2 regions of the Streptomyces sp. SAI-135 genome follow, and region 1 is predicted to be linked to the other one. Evidence: riboswitches for the same ligand, from Rfam matches in the RefSeq annotation. Region 1 holds a riboswitch; the other holds the start of a gene.

What was found. A riboswitch is a leader RNA that binds a small molecule or an ion and turns the genes downstream of it on or off. The one in region 1 is predicted to bind cyclic di-AMP.
Positions count from the first base shown of each region.
Region 2: it holds a riboswitch for cyclic di-AMP, as region 1 does, so the genes downstream of both, M2163_RS24705 (M23 family metallopeptidase) here and M2163_RS35305 (M23 family metallopeptidase) in region 1, are expected to answer to the same signal.

Region 1 covers NZ_JARXYP010000002.1:6,802,024-6,806,227, reverse strand. The annotation lists gene M2163_RS35310 (GntR family transcriptional regulator) at 32-727, opposite strand; gene M2163_RS35305 (M23 family metallopeptidase) at 916-1,671, opposite strand; cyclic di-AMP (ydaO/yuaA leader) riboswitch at 1,684-1,847, opposite strand; gene M2163_RS35300 (pitrilysin family protein) at 2,047-3,435, opposite strand; gene M2163_RS35295 (pitrilysin family protein) at 3,432-4,204, opposite strand, start outside.
Region 2 covers NZ_JARXYP010000002.1:4,489,315-4,493,518, reverse strand. The annotation lists gene M2163_RS24720 (MarR family transcriptional regulator) at 1-385, shown strand, start outside; gene ribA (GTP cyclohydrolase II) at 493-1,134, shown strand; tRNA gene M2163_RS24710 (tRNA-Met) at 1,323-1,396, shown strand; cyclic di-AMP (ydaO/yuaA leader) riboswitch at 2,070-2,227, shown strand; gene M2163_RS24705 (M23 family metallopeptidase) at 2,239-3,264, shown strand; gene M2163_RS24700 (aldo/keto reductase) at 3,442-4,204, shown strand, end outside.

The sequences.
Region 1 (4,204 bases):
AATTACTCCCTCTTTGTATACGGTGCCCGTGTTAATGCCGCACACCCGTCACGTTTACAGGATGTTGCGAACTCCTCACACGGTCCGCGCGATCCTGCCCGGAGCCGAACCGCAGCCGGTGCGCGGCTCCCGAGCGCTCGGTGTGCACCGCGGTGATCGCCCGCGCGCGTTCGCCGTCCCCGCGTGCCACCGCGTCCACGATCGCGCCGTGCTCCGCCCAGGACTCCACGGGATCGGCCGGCGCGTCCACGACGTACATCCAGGCGATCTTGTGCCGCAGCTGGGTCAGCAGGGAGGTCAGCGCGGGGCTGCCGGAGGCCTGCGCGAGCGTCTCGTGGAACCAGCCCCCCAGGGAGCGCAGATCGTCGCTGTTGCCCCGCCTGGCCCGCTCCTGGCCCAGCCTGACCAGGCCGCGCAACACCTTCAGATGGGCCTCGGTGCGCCGCTGGGCGGCCCGGGAGGCGCCGAGCGGTTCGAGGAGCATGCGCATCTCCAGGAGGTCGGCGCCCTCCTCCTCGGTCGGTTCGGCCACGCACGCGCCCGCGTGCCGCCGTGTCACCACGAAGCCCTCGGCCTCCAGGGTGCGCAGGGCCTCGCGGACGGGAACACGGGAGACGCCGTAGCGGCGGGCGAGCAGTTCCTCGGTGAGCCGGCTCCCGCGCTCGTGGACACCGGCGACGATGTCGTCCCGGATCGCCGTGCATACCGAGTGCGCCGGAATACGCATGTCCGACCTCCGTCTTAATCCCCGTGAAACGTCGCCGATTGACGTGTGTTCAGTGACTCTATTGCAATGAGCGGGAATTTCCGACGGCGGACCGGAATCCAGGGATATTTTTTGGACAACGGGGCGCCGGAAACGACGAAACCCCGGCTCGGGGAGCCGGGGTTCTCGCGCGGATCGCGGGGCGGTCGTCAGACGTTGACGCCGTGCGAGCGCAGGTAGGCGACGGGGTCGATGTCCGAGCCGTACTCGGGGGTGGTGCGCGCCTCGAAGTGCAGGTGCGGTCCGGTGACGTTGCCGGTCGCGCCGGACAGCCCGATCTGCTGGCCGGGGGTGACCGACTGGCCGACCGAGACGCCGATGGAGGACAGGTGGCCGTACTGGGTGTACGTGCCGTCGGCCATCCTGATCACGATGTTGTTGCCGTACGACCCGCCCCAGCCGGCCTCGACGACCGTGCCGCGGCCGACCGCGTGCACGGAGGTGCCGGTGGCGGCGTGGAAGTCGACACCGGTGTGGCTGCCGGAGGACCACAGGGAGCTGCTGCTCTTGTAGCCGGTGGAGATGTAGGAGCCGGAGATCGGGGCGACGAAGGCGTTGAGGCGCTTGCGCTCGGCCTCACGGGCGGCGCGCTCCTTGGCCTCGCGTATCTCCTTGGCGCGCGCCTCGGCCTTCCGCTTGGCCTCCGCCGCCGCCTTCTTCTGCGCGGCGGCCTGCGCCTGGGCCTCGGCCTGGGCGTCGAGCTGGGCCGCGAGGGAGTCCGTGCCGACGGAGACGACGGGCATCAGGCCGGTCTGCTCGACGGAGTTCTCGGCGGCGAGCGCCGGGGCGGCGATGGTGCCGATGACGCCGGTGGTGGCGAGGGCGGCGACGCCCGCGGCGCGGGCGGTGGTGCGCTTCATGCGGCTGGGACGACGGTGCTTCCCGGTGGCGCAGGTGAACGCCATGTGGTGGCTGGTCCTTTCCTTCCTTCTCGCCTACCGGGTTAGCTGACGGGTTCGGAGCAGGAAGGTCTCCTACGGACCCCCTCGCAAGGCGCGGGCGTCCGATTCACCCCAGGGACGTGGTGTGGGTCCCCGGCTCCCCTGGCTCGCGCCGTACGGGGACTCGGCGATGACTGTCCGGTGCCGCGGGCGCGGCGCAGTGCCTGACGGACAGCCCGGAAGACGCTAAGCGGGGTGGCTTTCAAGACCCAAACGGATCAGGGTGTTTGTAGCGCATCCCACAGGGCAGACAGGCAACCTCTCACCCAATTCGGACATCAGAGGGCCCTGGTGACGCCGTCGTCACCAGGGCCCCTCCACGCGCGTGCCGTTGCTCGGCTACTCGGCGCTCACGACCTTGACCTCGCCGATGCCGAGGGCCTCGACGGGCTCCTTGATGGCGGCCGCGTCACCGACCAGGATCGTCACCAGCCGGTCCACCGGGAAGGCGTTCACGACGGCCGCGGTGGCCTCGACGGTGCCGGTCGCGGCGAGCTGCTGGTACAGGGTCGCCTGGTAGTCGTCGGGCAGGTGCTGCTCGACCTGGTCGGCCAGCGTGCTCGCGACGGCCGCCGCCGTCTCGTACTTGAGCGGCGCCACACCGACCAGGTTCTGCACGGCCACGTCGCGCTCGGCGTCGGTGAGTCCGCCCTCGGCGAGCGTGCTCAGCACCTTCCACAGGTCGTCCAGGGCGGGACCGGTGTTCGGGGTGTCCACCGAGCCGCTGATGGCGAGCATCGCGGCGCCCGAGCCGTCCGGCGCGGACCTGAGGACCTGCCCGAACGACCGTACGCCGTAGGTGTAGCCCTTCTCCTCGCGCAGGACGCGGTCCAGGCGGGAGGTGAGGGTGCCGCCGAGGCAGTAGGTGCCGAGCACCTGCGCGGGCCACACGCGTGCGTGCCGGTCGGCGCCGATGCGACCGATGAGCAACTGCGTCTGGACGGCACCGGGGCGGTCCACGATGACGACGCGGCCGGTGTCGTCGGCGGTCACCGGCGGCACCGGGCGCGGCTGGGCCGGGGAACCGGTCCAGGAGCCGAGGGTGTCGGCGAGCAGCGCGTCCAGATCGATGCCGGTGAGGTCGCCGACGACCACGGCGGTCGCGGTGGCGGGGCGCACATGCTTCTCGTAGAAGGCGCGTACGGCCGCGGAGTCGATGTTCTCGACCGTGTCCTCGGTGCCCTGGCGCGGGCGCGACATGCGCGAGTCCGCCGGGAAGAGCTCCTTGGAGAGCTCCTTGGCGGCGCGCCGGGACGGGTTGGCCAGCTCGTGCGGGATCTCGTCGAGGCGGTTGCGGACGAGCCGCTCGACCTCGCTGTCCGCGAACGCGGGCGCCCTGAGCGCGTCGGCCAGCAGGCCGAGGGCCTTGGCGAGGCGGGAGGCGGGCACTTCGAGGCTGAGGCGGACGCCCGGGTGGTCGGCGTGCGCGTCGAGGGTGGCGCCGCAGCGCTCCAGCTCGGCGGCGAACTCCTCGGCGGAGTGCTTGTCGGTGCCCTCGGAGAAGGCGCGCGCCATGATCGTGGCGACGCCGTCCAGTCCTGCCGGTTCGGCGTCCAGGGGCGCGTCCAGGAGCACCTCGACGGCGACGACCTGCTGGCCGGGGCGGTGGCAGCGCAGGAGGGTCAGGCCGTTGTCGAGCGTGGCGCGCTCGGGGGCGGGGAAGGCCCAGACCTTGGGCTCGCCCGCCTGCGGCTGCGGGTGGAATTCCATCGCGGCGAGCTCGGTCACTTGGCCGCCTCCTCGTTCTCGTCGGTGGCTTCTACGGTTGCCGCGGCCTGCGGGTCCTCGGCGGCGTCCTCGGCGCTGTCGGCGATCTCGGCCGGGGTGAGCGGCTCGTAGACCAGCACCGCGCGGTTGTCGGGGCGCAGCCTGGCCTTGGCGACCTCCTGCACGTCCTCGGCGCTCACCTCCAGGACGCGCTGCACGGCGGTCAGGGCGAGCTGGGGGTCGCCGAACAGGACGGCGTAGCGGCACAGTTCGTCGGCGCGGCCCGCGACGGTGCCGAGCCGGTCCAGCCACTCGCGCTCCAACTGGGCCTGGGCGCGCTCCATTTCCTCGGCGGTGGGGCCCTCCGCGGCGAACCGCGCGAGCTCCTCGTCGATGGCGGCCTCGATGACCGGCACCTCGACATCGCCGGAGGTCTTCACGTCGAGCCAGCCCAGGGAGGGCGCACCGGCCAGGCGCAGCAGTCCGAAGCCGGCCGCGACGGCCGTACGGTCACGTCGTACCAGCCGGTTGTAGAGGCGGGAGGACTCACCGCCGCCGAGGACGGTGAGGGCCAGGTCGGCCGCGTCCGCCTCGCGGGTGCCGTCGTGCGGCAGCCGGTAGGCGGCCATCAACGCGCGCGCGGGGACCTCCTCCTCGACGACCTCGCGCAACTGCTCGCCGATGATCTCGGGCAGGGAGCCGTCGCGGGGCGCGGGCTTGCCGTCGTGCGAGGGGATGGAGCCGAAGTACTTCTCGATCCAGGCGAGCGTCTGCTCCGGGTCGATGTCGC
Region 2 (4,204 bases), 2.3 Mb from region 1:
CAATCTCTCCGAGACCCCGGAGCGCCGGCTGCGGATGACCGATCTCGCCGAGGGGCTGAAGATCACCCGGCCCCGGCTGACGTACGCCGTCGCGCGGCTGGAGAAGGACGGGCTGGTGCGGCGGGAGAGCTGCCAGTGGGACAAGCGGGGCAGCATCGCGGTCCTGACGGACGAGGGCATGGCGGTGCTGGAGCGGGCGGCGCCGGGACATGTGGAGACGGTCCGCGCCGCGCTCTTCGACCGGCTCACACCGGAGCAGGTGGGGCAGTTGGAGGAGATCTTCACCAGCGTCACCGCGGGCCTCCAGGGGGAGGGCGGGCCCGTCGAGGAGGTGCCGTGGCGGCGGCGGTCGTCCCCGTCCTGTTCCGGTGAGGGCCGGGCGTGACGAGCGCCATAAAACCGTTGCTTCAAATTTAAAGCATGGGGTAGGGTCTCGATCAGTAGAACTGCTTCAAATCTGAAGCAGGTATGCCTACGGACCGGAGTACCCGCATGACCGACCTGCCCGCCGCCACCCAGCGCTCCCGCGTCCGCGTCCCGCTGCGCTTCGGGGACGGTTACCGCGTAGACGCCGAGCTCGTCACCTTCCACGGCCTGACCGACGGACGGGAGCACCTCGCCGTCGTCCTCGGCGACCCCGCCCCCGGCACCGTCCCGCTCGTGCGGTTGCACTCCGAGTGCCTCACCGGCGATGTCCTCGGCTCCGCCCGCTGCGACTGCGGACCCCAGCTCCGTGAGGCGGTCGAGCGCATCGCCGAGCGCGGCGGCGTCCTGCTCTACCTCCGCCAGGAGGGCCGCGGCATCGGCCTCTACAACAAGCTCGACGCCTACGCCCTCCAGGACCAGGGCCTCGACACCTATGCCGCCAACACCGCGCTGGGCCTGCCCGAGGACGCCCGGGACTACACCGCGGCCGCGCAGATGCTGACCGCGCTCGGGATCGGCGAGATCGACCTGCTCTCCAACAACCCCGACAAGGCGGGCCAGTTGAGGGACCTGGGGATCGGCGTCCACGACCGTGTCCCCACCGGGGTGTTCACCACCGCCCACAACGTCCGCTACCTGCGCGCGAAGGTCCTCCAGACCCAGCACACGCTGCCGCTGGGCGAGTTGACCGAACTCGGCGTCGGCTGAGCGTCACCGGGGCGCGTGCGCCGGACAGGCCAGGCGTGCACGCGCAGAAACACGTCGCCGCGGCCACGGTGGCCTCCGCCGCACGCTGCACGGGCTTGCGCATACCGCTCTCGCCGGACGGGGCGGCCTCCCCGGAACAACCCTGGCGCGAAGCACCCGGCGGATGACGTATGCTGGTCACACAACGACGCGGGGTGGAGCAGCTCGGTAGCTCGCTGGGCTCATAACCCAGAGGTCGCAGGTTCAAATCCTGTCCCCGCTACTCAAGGCTCAGGGCCGGAATCCAGTTCACTGGACTCCGGCCCTGAGTGTTTCCCCCGGTCGGATCACCCGGTCCGCCCCACGGACGGCAGCCGGGCGAACCTGGAAGCGTGGAGCAGGAGGACCGGTCGCGCACCCGCGCGCCTTCGTCCGCATGCTCCCGGCACTGCTGCTCGTGGCCGGGGCACTCCGGGAGGCCGCCGAGCAGGGGCCACGCAGCGGCAGCGTGGCCCCGGCCAAGAAGACGTGCTCCTCGGCCCGGTCGGGCCAGGCGCCGAGGGTGCCCGCGCCGAGGCGGCAGGGCGCAACTGCGGACGGGCAGCGCGCACACCGTGCCGTCGCCGTGCAGCGGCAGGGGCGGCGGGTGGCCGCGGTTGGCGCGGGGCGGGCGCGTTCCGGGGGTTCCTTACTGACGGCATGGCGTTGCTCGCCGTAGGGCGGTGTTTGTGACGAAGGGTGAGCGGGTGAGCGCCCTCCGCACTGCGACTGTCACACCGTCAACATCTGTGTGGTTACTGAAAGAAGGTCAACTCGCCCGTTTTTAGCCGTTCATGGGCCGTAAGTCCAGCGGGATTTCGTTAATGATCAAGCGGAACAGCTTGGAATCGGGCCCCCGGGTCTATTAACGTTCGATAACGCAGCGCGGTCGTCCCAGCCGTCACAAGAGACGGCTCCGTGCTCACGCGCCGAATTCCGCAAGGGAACCGGGGAACCACCACCTTGGGGTGAATCGCTCGTAGTCCGCCGTGGCAGCACGGTGGGTATACGCGCGTAGGAGACCTTCCTGCTCCGAACCCGTCAGCTAACCCGGTAGGCGAGAAGGAAGGAAAGGAGCGCGCCCACGTGGCGTCCAACCCGCCTGCCCCCGAGGCGCCGTACGTACCCAGCGACACCCTTGTGTACGGCGGTTACCGCGCCGACGACGAGGCCCCGCTCGGTGAGTGGAACCCGACCGCGGACTCCCTCGCTCCCGTACGCGGCCGGCATCGCGTCGCCAAGCAGCGCGGCGGGGGATTCGCCCGCAGCTCCACCGTCCTGGGCGTAGGCGTCATAGCCGCGGTCAGCGCGGGCGGGATGGCCAGCGCCAACACCGGCAAGCCGCCGGTCTCCATCTCCATGCCGGACCTGCCCAACGTGGGCTCGCTCATCTCGGACGACGCCGACACCGCCGCGGACGACACGAGCGCCTTCAGCAGCGTCGGCGCCACCACCGCCGACACCGCCGAGGGCACCTCGGACGCCGGTGAGGCCCTGCGCTCGCGCATCCTGGCCCAGGCCGAAGTGCAGCAGGACCAGCTCGACACCAAGGCCGCCCAGGCCGTCGCGGACGCCGCCCAGAAGGAGGCCGACGCGGCCGCCGCCAAGGCGGAGAAGGAAGCTCAGGAGAAGGCCGCCGCCGCGAAGAAGGCGGCGGAGGAAGAGGCCGCGAAGAAGGCCGAGGCCGAGCGCCTGGCCGAGCTCGCCAAGCAGTACACGCTGCCGACCTCGTCGTACACCATCACCTCGACCTTCGGTCAGGCCGGCTCGCTGTGGTCCTCCGGCTACCACACCGGCCTCGACTTCGCCGCCCCCACGGGCACGCTCATCAAGGCGGTCCACAGCGGCACCATCACGGAGGCCGGCTGGGCCGGTTCCTACGGGTACCGCACCATCCTCACCCTCGACGACGGCACCGAGCTGTGGTTCTGCCACCAGTCCTCGATCAGCGTCAGCGTCGGCCAGAAGGTCGCCACCGGTGACGTCATCGGCCGCGTCGGCGCCACCGGCAACGTGACCGGCGCGCACCTGCACCTGGAGGTCCACCCGGGCGGCTCTGCCGACGGGATCGACCCGATGGCGTGGCTGCGCGGCAAGGGTCTCAACCCCTGAGGCCCCCGGCCCCGCCCGTACCTGAGATCACCCGGCCCCGCCCGTACCTGAAGTCACCCGCGAACTCCGGCAGCCCTGACGACGTCCCCCCGACGTCAGGGCTGCCGGTGCGCCGGAGGGACTGCTTCCGCTTGTTTACGAGGACTTTGCGGCCGTTCAGGAAGACCGGCGTCCGGCATGACTTCTCTTCGCAAGCTCGGCTCCTCGGACCTCGAGGTCTTCCCGCTCTCCCTCGGCGGCAACGTCTTCGGCTGGACCGCCGACGAGGCCACCTCGTTCGCCGTCCTCGACGCGTACACCGCGGCCGGCGGCAACTTCCTCGACACCGCTGACTCGTACTCGGCCTGGGTGGACGGCAACTCCGGCGGCGAGTCCGAGACGATCATCGGCAAGTGGCTGGCGGCCCGTGGCAACCGTGACGACGTCGTCATCGCGACGAAGGTCAGCCAGCACCCCGACTTCCCGGGCCTGACCGCCGCGAACATCAAGGCGGCGGCGGACGCTTCGCTGCGGCGCCTGGGCACCGACCGCATCGACCTCTACTACACCCACTTCGACAAGCCGGAGATCCCCGTCGAGGAGATCATCGGCGCGCTGGACGAGCTGGTGAAGGCGGGCAAGGTGCGGGCGATCGGCGCCTCCAACATCTCCGCCGCACGCCTCGCGGAGTCCCTCGACTTCTCCGACCGCGAGGGCCTCGCGCGCTATGCCGCCCTCCAGCCCCACTACAACCTGGTCTCGCGCGACACGTACGAGGGTGAGCTCCAGGCCGTCGCCTCCCGGCAGGGCCTCGCCGCCGTCCCGTACTACGCCCTCGCCTCCGGGTTCCTCACCGGCAAGTACCGCGCCGGTACGACGGTGGAGAGCGCGCGACGGGCGGGTGCCGGCAAGCACCTGGAGACCGAGCGCGGTCGCAAGGTGCTCGCGGCGCTCGACGACA